2 regions of the Rhizobium sp. P1_E6 genome follow, and region 2 is predicted to be linked to the other one. Evidence: riboswitches for the same ligand, from Rfam matches in the RefSeq annotation. Region 2 holds a riboswitch; the other holds the start of a gene.
What was found. A riboswitch is a leader RNA that binds a small molecule or an ion and turns the genes downstream of it on or off. The one in region 2 is predicted to bind FMN.
Positions count from the first base shown of each region.

Region 1: another riboswitch for FMN. It lies ahead of AC1D35_RS03485 (DMT family transporter); the one in region 2 lies ahead of ribB (3,4-dihydroxy-2-butanone-4-phosphate synthase).

Region 1 is NZ_JBFUBG010000003.1:156,565-160,981, forward strand. Features, by position in the region: gene AC1D35_RS03480 (esterase-like activity of phytase family protein) at 1-1,582, opposite strand, end outside; gene AC1D35_RS03485 (DMT family transporter) at 1,678-2,586, opposite strand; FMN riboswitch at 2,771-2,923, opposite strand; gene hupB (DNA-binding protein HupB) at 3,045-3,320, opposite strand; gene lon (endopeptidase La) at 3,529-4,417, opposite strand, start outside.
Region 2 is NZ_JBFUBG010000092.1:48-4,464, forward strand. Features, by position in the region: partial or broken gene AC1D35_RS28955 (ThuA domain-containing protein) at 1-72, shown strand, start outside; gene AC1D35_RS28960 (Gfo/Idh/MocA family protein) at 84-1,214, shown strand; gene ribB (3,4-dihydroxy-2-butanone-4-phosphate synthase) at 1,382-2,008, opposite strand; FMN riboswitch at 2,125-2,269, opposite strand; gene AC1D35_RS28970 (glucose 1-dehydrogenase) at 2,376-3,158, opposite strand; gene tpiA (triose-phosphate isomerase) at 3,236-3,973, opposite strand; gene AC1D35_RS28980 (SDR family oxidoreductase) at 3,978-4,417, opposite strand, start outside.

The DNA.
Region 1 (4,417 bases), on a different contig from region 2:
TATAGCCTTCCGAAGCCAGCCAGAAGGAACCGTCGGCAGCAACAGCGATGCCTTCGATATCGAGCTTCTGAGCCGGAGCACCGTCACGCTTGACGACAAGTGCATCGGTGATGACGGCCGGCTTCTTGGTGGCATCGATCGTGTAGATCGTCGGCTGCGAGCCCAGGACGCTGTCGCTGACGGCGTAGAGCATGCCCGGCTTGCCCGGGACGGCGGCGAGTCCCGAAAGGGCTGCAAAGCCGATCGGGTTGCCGTCTTTCTCGGCGGAGACGATGTGCGGATAGGCCTTTTCGCCTTCGCCGCGCTCATAGATCATGACGTGCGAACGCGTGCCCCCATCTTTGCCGAGGTCGAGTTCGTTGGCGGTGGCAAACAGGTTACGCTGCGGAATGGCAATCGCGCCTTCCGGGGAAATGCCTGACGGCAAAATCTGCAGCAGTTCCGGATCAGCACCCGTATCCTTGTAGACGCCGACGACGGAAGCGCGCTCGGCGAGCACGAAGAACAGATTGTCATCGCCGAACTTGGCGGCTTCGAGACCCTCCGGTTCGACGCCCTTCGACGAGGAGCGGCTTTCCGGATAATGGCCGAGGGCCGCTACGGCGCGCTCGAAAGAGCTACCCGATTCGTAGAGAACCTTGCCGGTCTTGTCGAAGATGGTGAAGCCGCGCGAGCCGCCTTCATAGTCGCCTTCGTTGGCGACGACGAGACGGTTGTCGTCCAGCCACTTCACGGCGTCCGGCTCGCGCAGGACGCCCTTCTTCTCGCCGGTGAACTTCAAGGCGCCGTCACGCTTGGTGTCGATGCCCGAAAGATCGGTGCTGCCGGCGGTGAAGTGTGTCTTCACCGTGCCGGTCGTGCCGTCGAGAATGATGATCTCGTTGTTTTCCTGCAGCGTGAGCGCAATTTCGTTCTGGCTGTTGAAGGCAACGAATTCCGGCTCCGGATCTTCCGGGGCAACGCCTGTGAGACCGGTCAGGGCGACATGCTTGATCGTGCCGCAATCGACGGTGCCGTCGGTCTTGACCTGGAAGACGACGAGGTCGCCAGCCGGCATCTGCGGGATCTTGCCGTCGTTGACCTCTTCGTCGCGCTCATTTTCGATGGCAATGGTGCCGAGCGTCCTGTCCTTGTTGAGGGCGATCGAATCAGGCTGACCGCCGAGATCGCAGGTCGCGTCGATCTTCTTGCTGGCGATATCGACGATCGCCAGACGACCGGACGGCTTCTGCTTGCTCTCGCTGGTGTTGACTGCGACGAGCGCCTTGCCGGCTGCTGATGTGACCGAGGTCGGCTCGCCGTCCATCATCAGCGCGCCGCCGGCCTTGGGTGCCTTGGCATCTGTGATGTCGATGAAGCCGATCGCGCCGAGCGGGCTATCGCTGTAGATCAGCGTGTTGCCATCCTGCGAGGCGGTGATGATTTCGGCCGAGGTGGTCGAAAGCTTGTCCTTGTCGGCCGGCAGGTTGGTCGCGACCGGGAAAGAGGCGATGCGGTTGAAAACCGGCTCAGCCGCTGCCGGGAAGGCAACGGACGCGAAAAGCACGGCAGCAATCGCTGCCTTGCGCGAAGACGATGTCATTGAAAATCCCCCAATGCCGAAAAAATCGAACAGAGGTTTTTTGCGGGACTGCCATGACAGACACATGACAGCCTGCGACATTTGTACAGTTCGCGTCAGGCCGCCTGCCGTTCGCGAAGCATCTCGATGCGCATGATGAAGAGCGACGCGGCGAGAATGAGCGCTGCCCCGAGCCACAGATAACCAGCCGGCGCATAGCCGAAGAAAAGCCAACCCGCGAGCACGTTCAACGGCAGCTTCAGGTCATCGAAGGGCTGCACATAGGCGGCGTCGGCACTCGCATAGGCAAGGGTCAGCAGATATTGCGCCACGACCGTCAGGAGGCCTGCCAGAAGGAAAAGCGCAAGCGCTGCGCCCGTCGGCACTGCGAAGCCCGCTGCGAGCGCCAGGCCGCCATTGATCGGCGTCAGCAGCACTAGCAGCCAGACGGTGATCGTCTCCGGCTTCTCGATGCCGGTCAGGCTCTTGGTGATGAGCGAGGAGGCGCCCCAAAGCAGGGCCGAGATAACAGGTAGAAGTGCCGCCCAGGTGAAGCTGTCCGACCAAGGCTGAAGGATGATCATCGCTCCGACAAAGCCTGTTCCCGTCGCCATCCAGCGAGCAGGTCCGACCCGTTCGCCGAGGAACAGGCGCGCGCCGAGAATGATGAAGAAGGGCGAGGTCATGACGAGCGCGATCGCCTGCCAGATCGGCACCGAGGCAAGGCCGGAAACCCAGGCCTCGACGCCGAGCGCGGCAAAGACGACGCGCACGACATGCCGCCAGGGATAGTCCGTGCGCATGGCGGAAAGACCGACCTTGCGCAGGAAGGGCAACGAAAAAAGAAAGGCGAAGCCGTATTGCCAGAAGGCTGCGGAAGTCGCCGGGAAGGCAAGCGTCATCGTGAGCCACTGGGTGACGACATTGAGGAGCGAGAAGACGACGCCTCCAAGCACCATGAAGGCTGCACCGGCAACGGCGCGGGAATGCGAGACTGCAAGGGAATTCTGATTCATGTCTTCCATCCGGACTACAGCGCCGCGCGTCTTTTCAGACGCGCAAAGGACGCTGTCGAACTTTGAATTGCTGCATAATTTCGCCCCTAAATCGATTCCGACTTGGGGAATTATGCAGGAGACCAAACATAAATCAGGACGCATGAGGCGACGGCACGCAGACGCCTGCAGATCCCTGCCCGCGCGCGGCCATGCTCATTCTCTTTCATCCGGACTTTAACCGTCGGCTCCGGAATCACACCGGATCTGCTGACCCTTTCCAAGCCGAGGCTTGAGAAGGCGCTCGCGGGCTCAGGCCTTAGCCCTTACCGCCGGTGGGGACTTTCACCCCGCCCTGAGAACATTGTCGTCGTAAGACAAAGTACCGAGTGCCGCAAGCGGCGAAAACAAAAAGGGGTCCGGCGATGCCGAACCCCCTCAAAATCCTGCACGGCCGTTCTCGTTTACGGCCAGCGGACAATCTCGTATCAGCCGTTGACGGCGTCCTTCAGGCCCTTGCCGGGCGTGAACTTCGGCACGTTGCGTGCCGGGATGTCGACTTCGGCGCCGGTCGACGGGTTGCGACCCTTCGTGGCAGCGCGATGAGAAACCGTGAAGCTGCCGAAGCCAGCAAGACGGATGTCGCCCTTGTTCTTCAGTTCAGCCTGCACAACATCAAAAACTGCGTCGACGGCAGATGCTGCGTCAGACTTCGTGAGTCCAGCCTTTTCGGCTACTGCGGACACGAGTTCATTCTTGTTCATGTTTCCACCCCTTTCTCTATGGTTTGAAACAACTCAATCTGTAAGCTAGGCGCAGAAATCGCTTTTATCAGGCCCGCCGGGAACCCAAAAACCCTGCAAATCAAGGAAAAGCAAGCGCCTACATGACGTTTTCACAAAAAAAGGCCGGCGTTACCGCCGGCCTTTTTCAAGATTTGTAACAATTGGGCATAAATGTGGCGGCCAAGGCTCAATGAGCTATGGTCGCACCTGCATCATCAAGCCCTTCGACCGTCGCAATGACGGGCGTTTCCACCGTGCCATCCCACTCGATCGGCTCGGGACGACGCAGCAGCGCATGCTTGATCACTTCGCCCATGCGGGAGACCGGAATGATCTCCATGTTGTTCTTCACATTGTCCGGAATCTCGGCCAGATCCTTGGCATTCTCTTCCGGAATCAGCACCTTCTTGATGCCGCCGCGAAGCGCAGCGAGCAGCTTTTCCTTCAGGCCGCCGATCGGCAGAATGCGACCGCGCAGGGTGATTTCACCCGTCATTGCCACATCCTTGTTGACCGGAATGCCAGTCATGATCGAGACGATCGCGGTTGCCATGGCGACACCGGCCGACGGACCATCCTTCGGCGTCGCGCCTTCCGGCACGTGCACGTGAATGTCGCTCTTGTCGAAGCGCGGCGGCTCGATGCCGAAATCGACGGCGCGCGAGCGGACATAAGATGCCGCTGCCGAGATCGATTCCTTCATCACTTCCTTCAGGTTGCCGGTGACGGTCATGCGGCCCTTGCCGGGCATCATGACGCCTTCGATCGTCAGCAGTTCGCCGCCGACTTCCGTCCAGGCAAGACCCGTGACAACACCAACCTGATCTTCGCGTTCGGCTTCGCCGTGGCGGAAGCGCGGAACGCCGAGATAGTCGTCGATGTTCGCCGCCGTGACATGAACCGCCTTCGTCTTGCCCTTGATGATCTCGGTGACCGCCTTGCGGGCGAGCTTCATCAGTTCGCGTTCGAAGTTACGGACACCGGCTTCGCGGGTGTACTGCTGGCTGATCGCCATCAGGGCATCGTCGCTGACCGAGAATTCGTTCGGCTGCAGCGCATGTTCCTTGATGGCCTTC
Region 2 (4,417 bases):
GAAAAAGCACTGGAGCCGATCGTCGAGCGCGGCCCGAGACTGCACCAGGCCGGCGAAGCCGGTTACCGCTGAGGAGAACAGCAATGCGTCTACTCGTTCTCGGCACAGGCGTCATGGCCAAAAACCAGGTTGCCAACTTCCTTGCCATCGATGGCGTGGAAGTGGTCGGCGCCGTCGATACGGACCGGGCCCGGCTCGATGAGTTCGCCGATCATTTCAGCATTGAAAAACGCTTCAGCACGCTCGACGAAGCAATCGCCTGGGACAAATTCGATGCGGCGACGAATGTGACGCCCGACCGTATCCACCACGCGACCAGCCTCGCGCTGATTGCCGCCGGCAAGCACGTCTTCTGCGAAAAGCCGCTGGCGGAGAATTATGCGCACGCGCTCGAGATGACCGAAGCTGCAGAGGCAGCCGGGGTCATCAACATGGTGAACCTCACCTATCGCAACGTTGCTCCCCTGCAGCGCGCCCGCGAGATGGTGCTATCAGGCGAACTCGGCACCATCCGTCATGTTGAAGCCTCTTACCTGCAGAGCTGGCTGGTTTCGCGTGCCTGGGGCGACTGGCGCACGGAATCGCGCTGGCTGTGGCGCCTGTCCACCGGTCACGGTTCGAACGGCGTGCTCGGCGATGTCGGTATCCATATCCTCGACTTCGCAGCCTATGGCGCTGCGACCGACATCGATCACGTCTTTGCGCGGCTCAAGACCTTCAACAAGGCGCCGGGTGGCCAGATCGGCGAGTATATGCTGGATGCCAATGACAGCTTCACTATGTCGGTCGATTTCGCCAATGGCGCGCTCGGTGTCATCCATGCGACCCGCTGGGCGACCGGCCATTTGAACGAGCTGAAGCTGCGCATCTACGGCGAGAGGGGCAGCCTCGAAGTCACTCATCGTCCGGACGGCTCGGATCTTCGCGGCTGTTTCGGCGACGACATTGAAAGCGCCACCTGGCGTGATATCGAGGTGCCGACGGTGCTGACCAACTATCAGCGCTTTGCCGAAGCGGTCAGGACCGGGAAACAGGACGATCCCACCTTCCGCCATGCCGCCAACCTGCAGAAGGTCATCGACCTCGCGATTGTGTCGGAGAAAGAACGTCGGGAGTTCAATCTGCTGGCTTCCGATAACTTGGAAGGCACGGCCGGCCAGGAGCTTGAAAGCGAGGCGGACGATCAGGGTCCGGCGCTGGCACTCGTTGTCTGACGGCATGGTGAAACATAGAAGGCCCGCGTGATCGGGCCTTCTTCMAGCCAACAGCTCCCTCTGCTTATCCATGGCAGAGGGCGGGCGCTCGCTCCGGATGGCGCAAACGGCACCCACGCGATCTTTGCTTGCCGCGGTATATAACCACGGCAGACAAGGCGGGCTTCCTAAGCGGCCTTAACAGGCGCGCTCACGCCACGATAGGCAATGAGATCCTCGATCGTGATCAGGTGGAGGCCGTGCCGTTCGGCAAACCGCTCGAGATCGGGCAGGCGCGCCATCGTGCCATCGTCATTGGCCACTTCGCAGATGACGCCCGACGGCGACAGGCCGGCAAGCCTAGCGAGATCGACAGCCGCCTCGGTATGGCCGGGGCGAGAAAGCACGCCGTTCGGATGCGCTCGCAGCGGGAAGATATGGCCGGGCCGCGCAAAATCCTCGGGGCGAGAATTCTTACCGATGAGCGCGCGAACCGTCGCGGCGCGGTCAGCCGCGGAAATACCGGTCGTCGTTTCAGGGATATAGTCAACCGACACGGTGAAAGCTGTCTTCAAGAGTTCGGTATTGTTGGGAACCATCTGCGGGATCTGCAGTTCGTCCAYCCGTTCGCCTTCCATTGCGACGCAGATGAGGCCGCGGGCGTAATTCATCATGAAGGCGATTGCCTGCGGAGTGATTGCTTCCGATGCGATGACGAGGTCACCCTCGTTTTCCCTGTCGCGATCGTCGACGACGACCACGATCTCGCCGCGTGCAATTGCGGCGATCCCATCTTCGATTTTAGAAATTGCCATTTCTCTGCCTTTCAAGGGTTAGCCGCAACGCGCGACATCCATGGCCTGTCAAAGGCCACCATTTTCCCTTGGGCGAACAAGCATATGAAACGCCGCGTGCCGAGCGGCGTCCTCTACGTTGCTCTCTTCCATCCGGACTATGACCGTCGGCTCCGGCATCTCACCGGATCTGCTGACCCTTCGCTTTCACGAAGGCGCTCGCGGGCTCCGAGTTGCCTCGATACCGCCGGTGGGGAATTACACCCCGCCCTGAGAACATTTCTTAGATAAATGATGAATGCCTCGTTCGGCAAGAGGTTGGGCGAAAATCACCGCTCGAGAATTGTCTCGTATAGGTGAAAGCACCGTTCGCTATTGTCGAACAAAGCTATGACATGATCAGGCCGCCATCGACATTGATGGTCTGGCCGGTGATATAGGCCGCGTCGTCGCTCGCAAGGAAGGTGACGAGGCCGGCGACATCTTCGCCCGATCCGGCACGCTTCATCGGTATTCCCTCGACCCATTCCTTCATGAGTTCGCCGGGGCCGTAGTTGCCGAGCAGCTTGCCCCATGCCTGGTCGTTATAGGCCCACATGTCGGTTTCGATGATGCCGGGGCAGAACGCGTTGACGGTAATGCCGTTGGTCGCGACTTCCTTGGCAAGGCTCTGGGTAATGCCGACAACGCCCATCTTCGACGCGGCATAATGCGGCGTATAGATGAAGCCGTCGCGTGCCTGGCCGGAGGCGGTGTTGATGATGCGACCGCCGCGGCCATGCTTGCGCATGCGGGCAATCGCTTCCTGGGCGCAGAGGAACACGCCCTTGGTGTTGACCGCCATGACCTTGTCCCACTCGCCCTCAGTCATATCCTCGATGCGGGCAATGGTGATGACACCGGCATTTTGAATGGAGACATCAACGGCGCCGAAGGCCTGTTCGGCAGCGTCATAAAGAGCCTTGACGCTTGCCTTGTCGGTGACGTCGCCAACGAAGGAGATAGCTTTGCCGCCATCGACCTTGATCTGCTCGGCGACGGCATGCACGCTCTCCTCATTGGCGGAGACGACGAGATTGGCGCCCTCGCGCGCAAAGCGTTTGGCAATCGCCGCACCGATGCCGCGGCTTGCGCCGGTAATGACGACAGTCCTGTTTTCGAAGCGTTGCATTCTCTTTTCCTTTCACGGTGCCGGCGAGTGCGGCGCCGATCCAAGAAACCGGCCGCGCTTACCCGCTCACTTAGACTTCAAACGGCTGCAGAAATAATCGCGGCGAATTCCGATGCCTTCAGCGAAGCGCCGCCAACCAGCGCGCCGTCCACATTGCGAATCTTGAAGATCGAAGCCGCATTCGACGCCTTGACCGAGCCGCCATAGAGGATCTTGACTGAATGGCCGTCGTTCCCCAGCCGATCTGCGAGCATCTGCCGGATCGCGGCATGGACCTCCTCGATCTGTTCGTTGGTCGGCACCAATCCGGTTCCTATCGCCCATACGGGCTCATAGGCGACGACGAGATTTGCGCTCGTCGCTGCCTCGGGAATGGATTCTCTCAACTGCTCGCCAACCACTTCGATCGCCCGTCCCTCGTCACGCTCATGTCGCGTTTCACCGACACAGACGATCGCGATCAAGCCCGCTTGGTGAGCGGCAACTGCCTTTGCAAGGACGATTTCATCATCTTCGCCGTGAGACACACGGCGCTCGGAATGTCCGAGGATGACATAACGCGCGCCAATATTGGCGAGCATTTCGGCAGAGACGTCGCCCGTATGGGCACCTGACTGCTGCGCATGACAATCCTGCGCGCCGATGACCAGTTTCGAATCCTTAACCCGCGCCACTGCGCGATCAATCAGCGTGAAGGGCGGGCAGACGACGATATCGCACGTCGCACTGCCCGTTAGTCCCTTCAGCGCCTCGATCTCAGCTTGGGAGGAGATGAGACCGTTCATTTTCCAATTGCCTGCGATCAGCTTGCGCATGGCATCACCAGCAGCAGAAGCCGCCGTCGACGAGCAGATCGACGCCCGTCACGAAGCTCGCGGCATTCGACAGCAGAAAGACAGCCGGACCGACCATCTCGTCGACACTGGCCATTCGCTGCATCGGCGTCTGTTCCTCGAAGAGCTTGGTCTGATGCACCATTTCGGGCCGGGTGTTCATCGGCGTTGCGGTATAGCCCGGCGAGATCGTGTTGACGCGGATGCCGCGCCCGACCCACTCCATGGCGAACGACTTCGACATATGGATCACGCCCGCCTTCGAGGCATTGTAATGGGCCTGGCTCAAACCGCGATTGACGATAACGCCCGACATGGAGGCGATGTTGACGATCGACCCGCGGCCGTTCTTCAACATGGCCCGCGCTTCGGCCTGGCAGGAGAGGAAAACGCCCTTCAGGTTGATGTCCATCAGCGTCTGATACT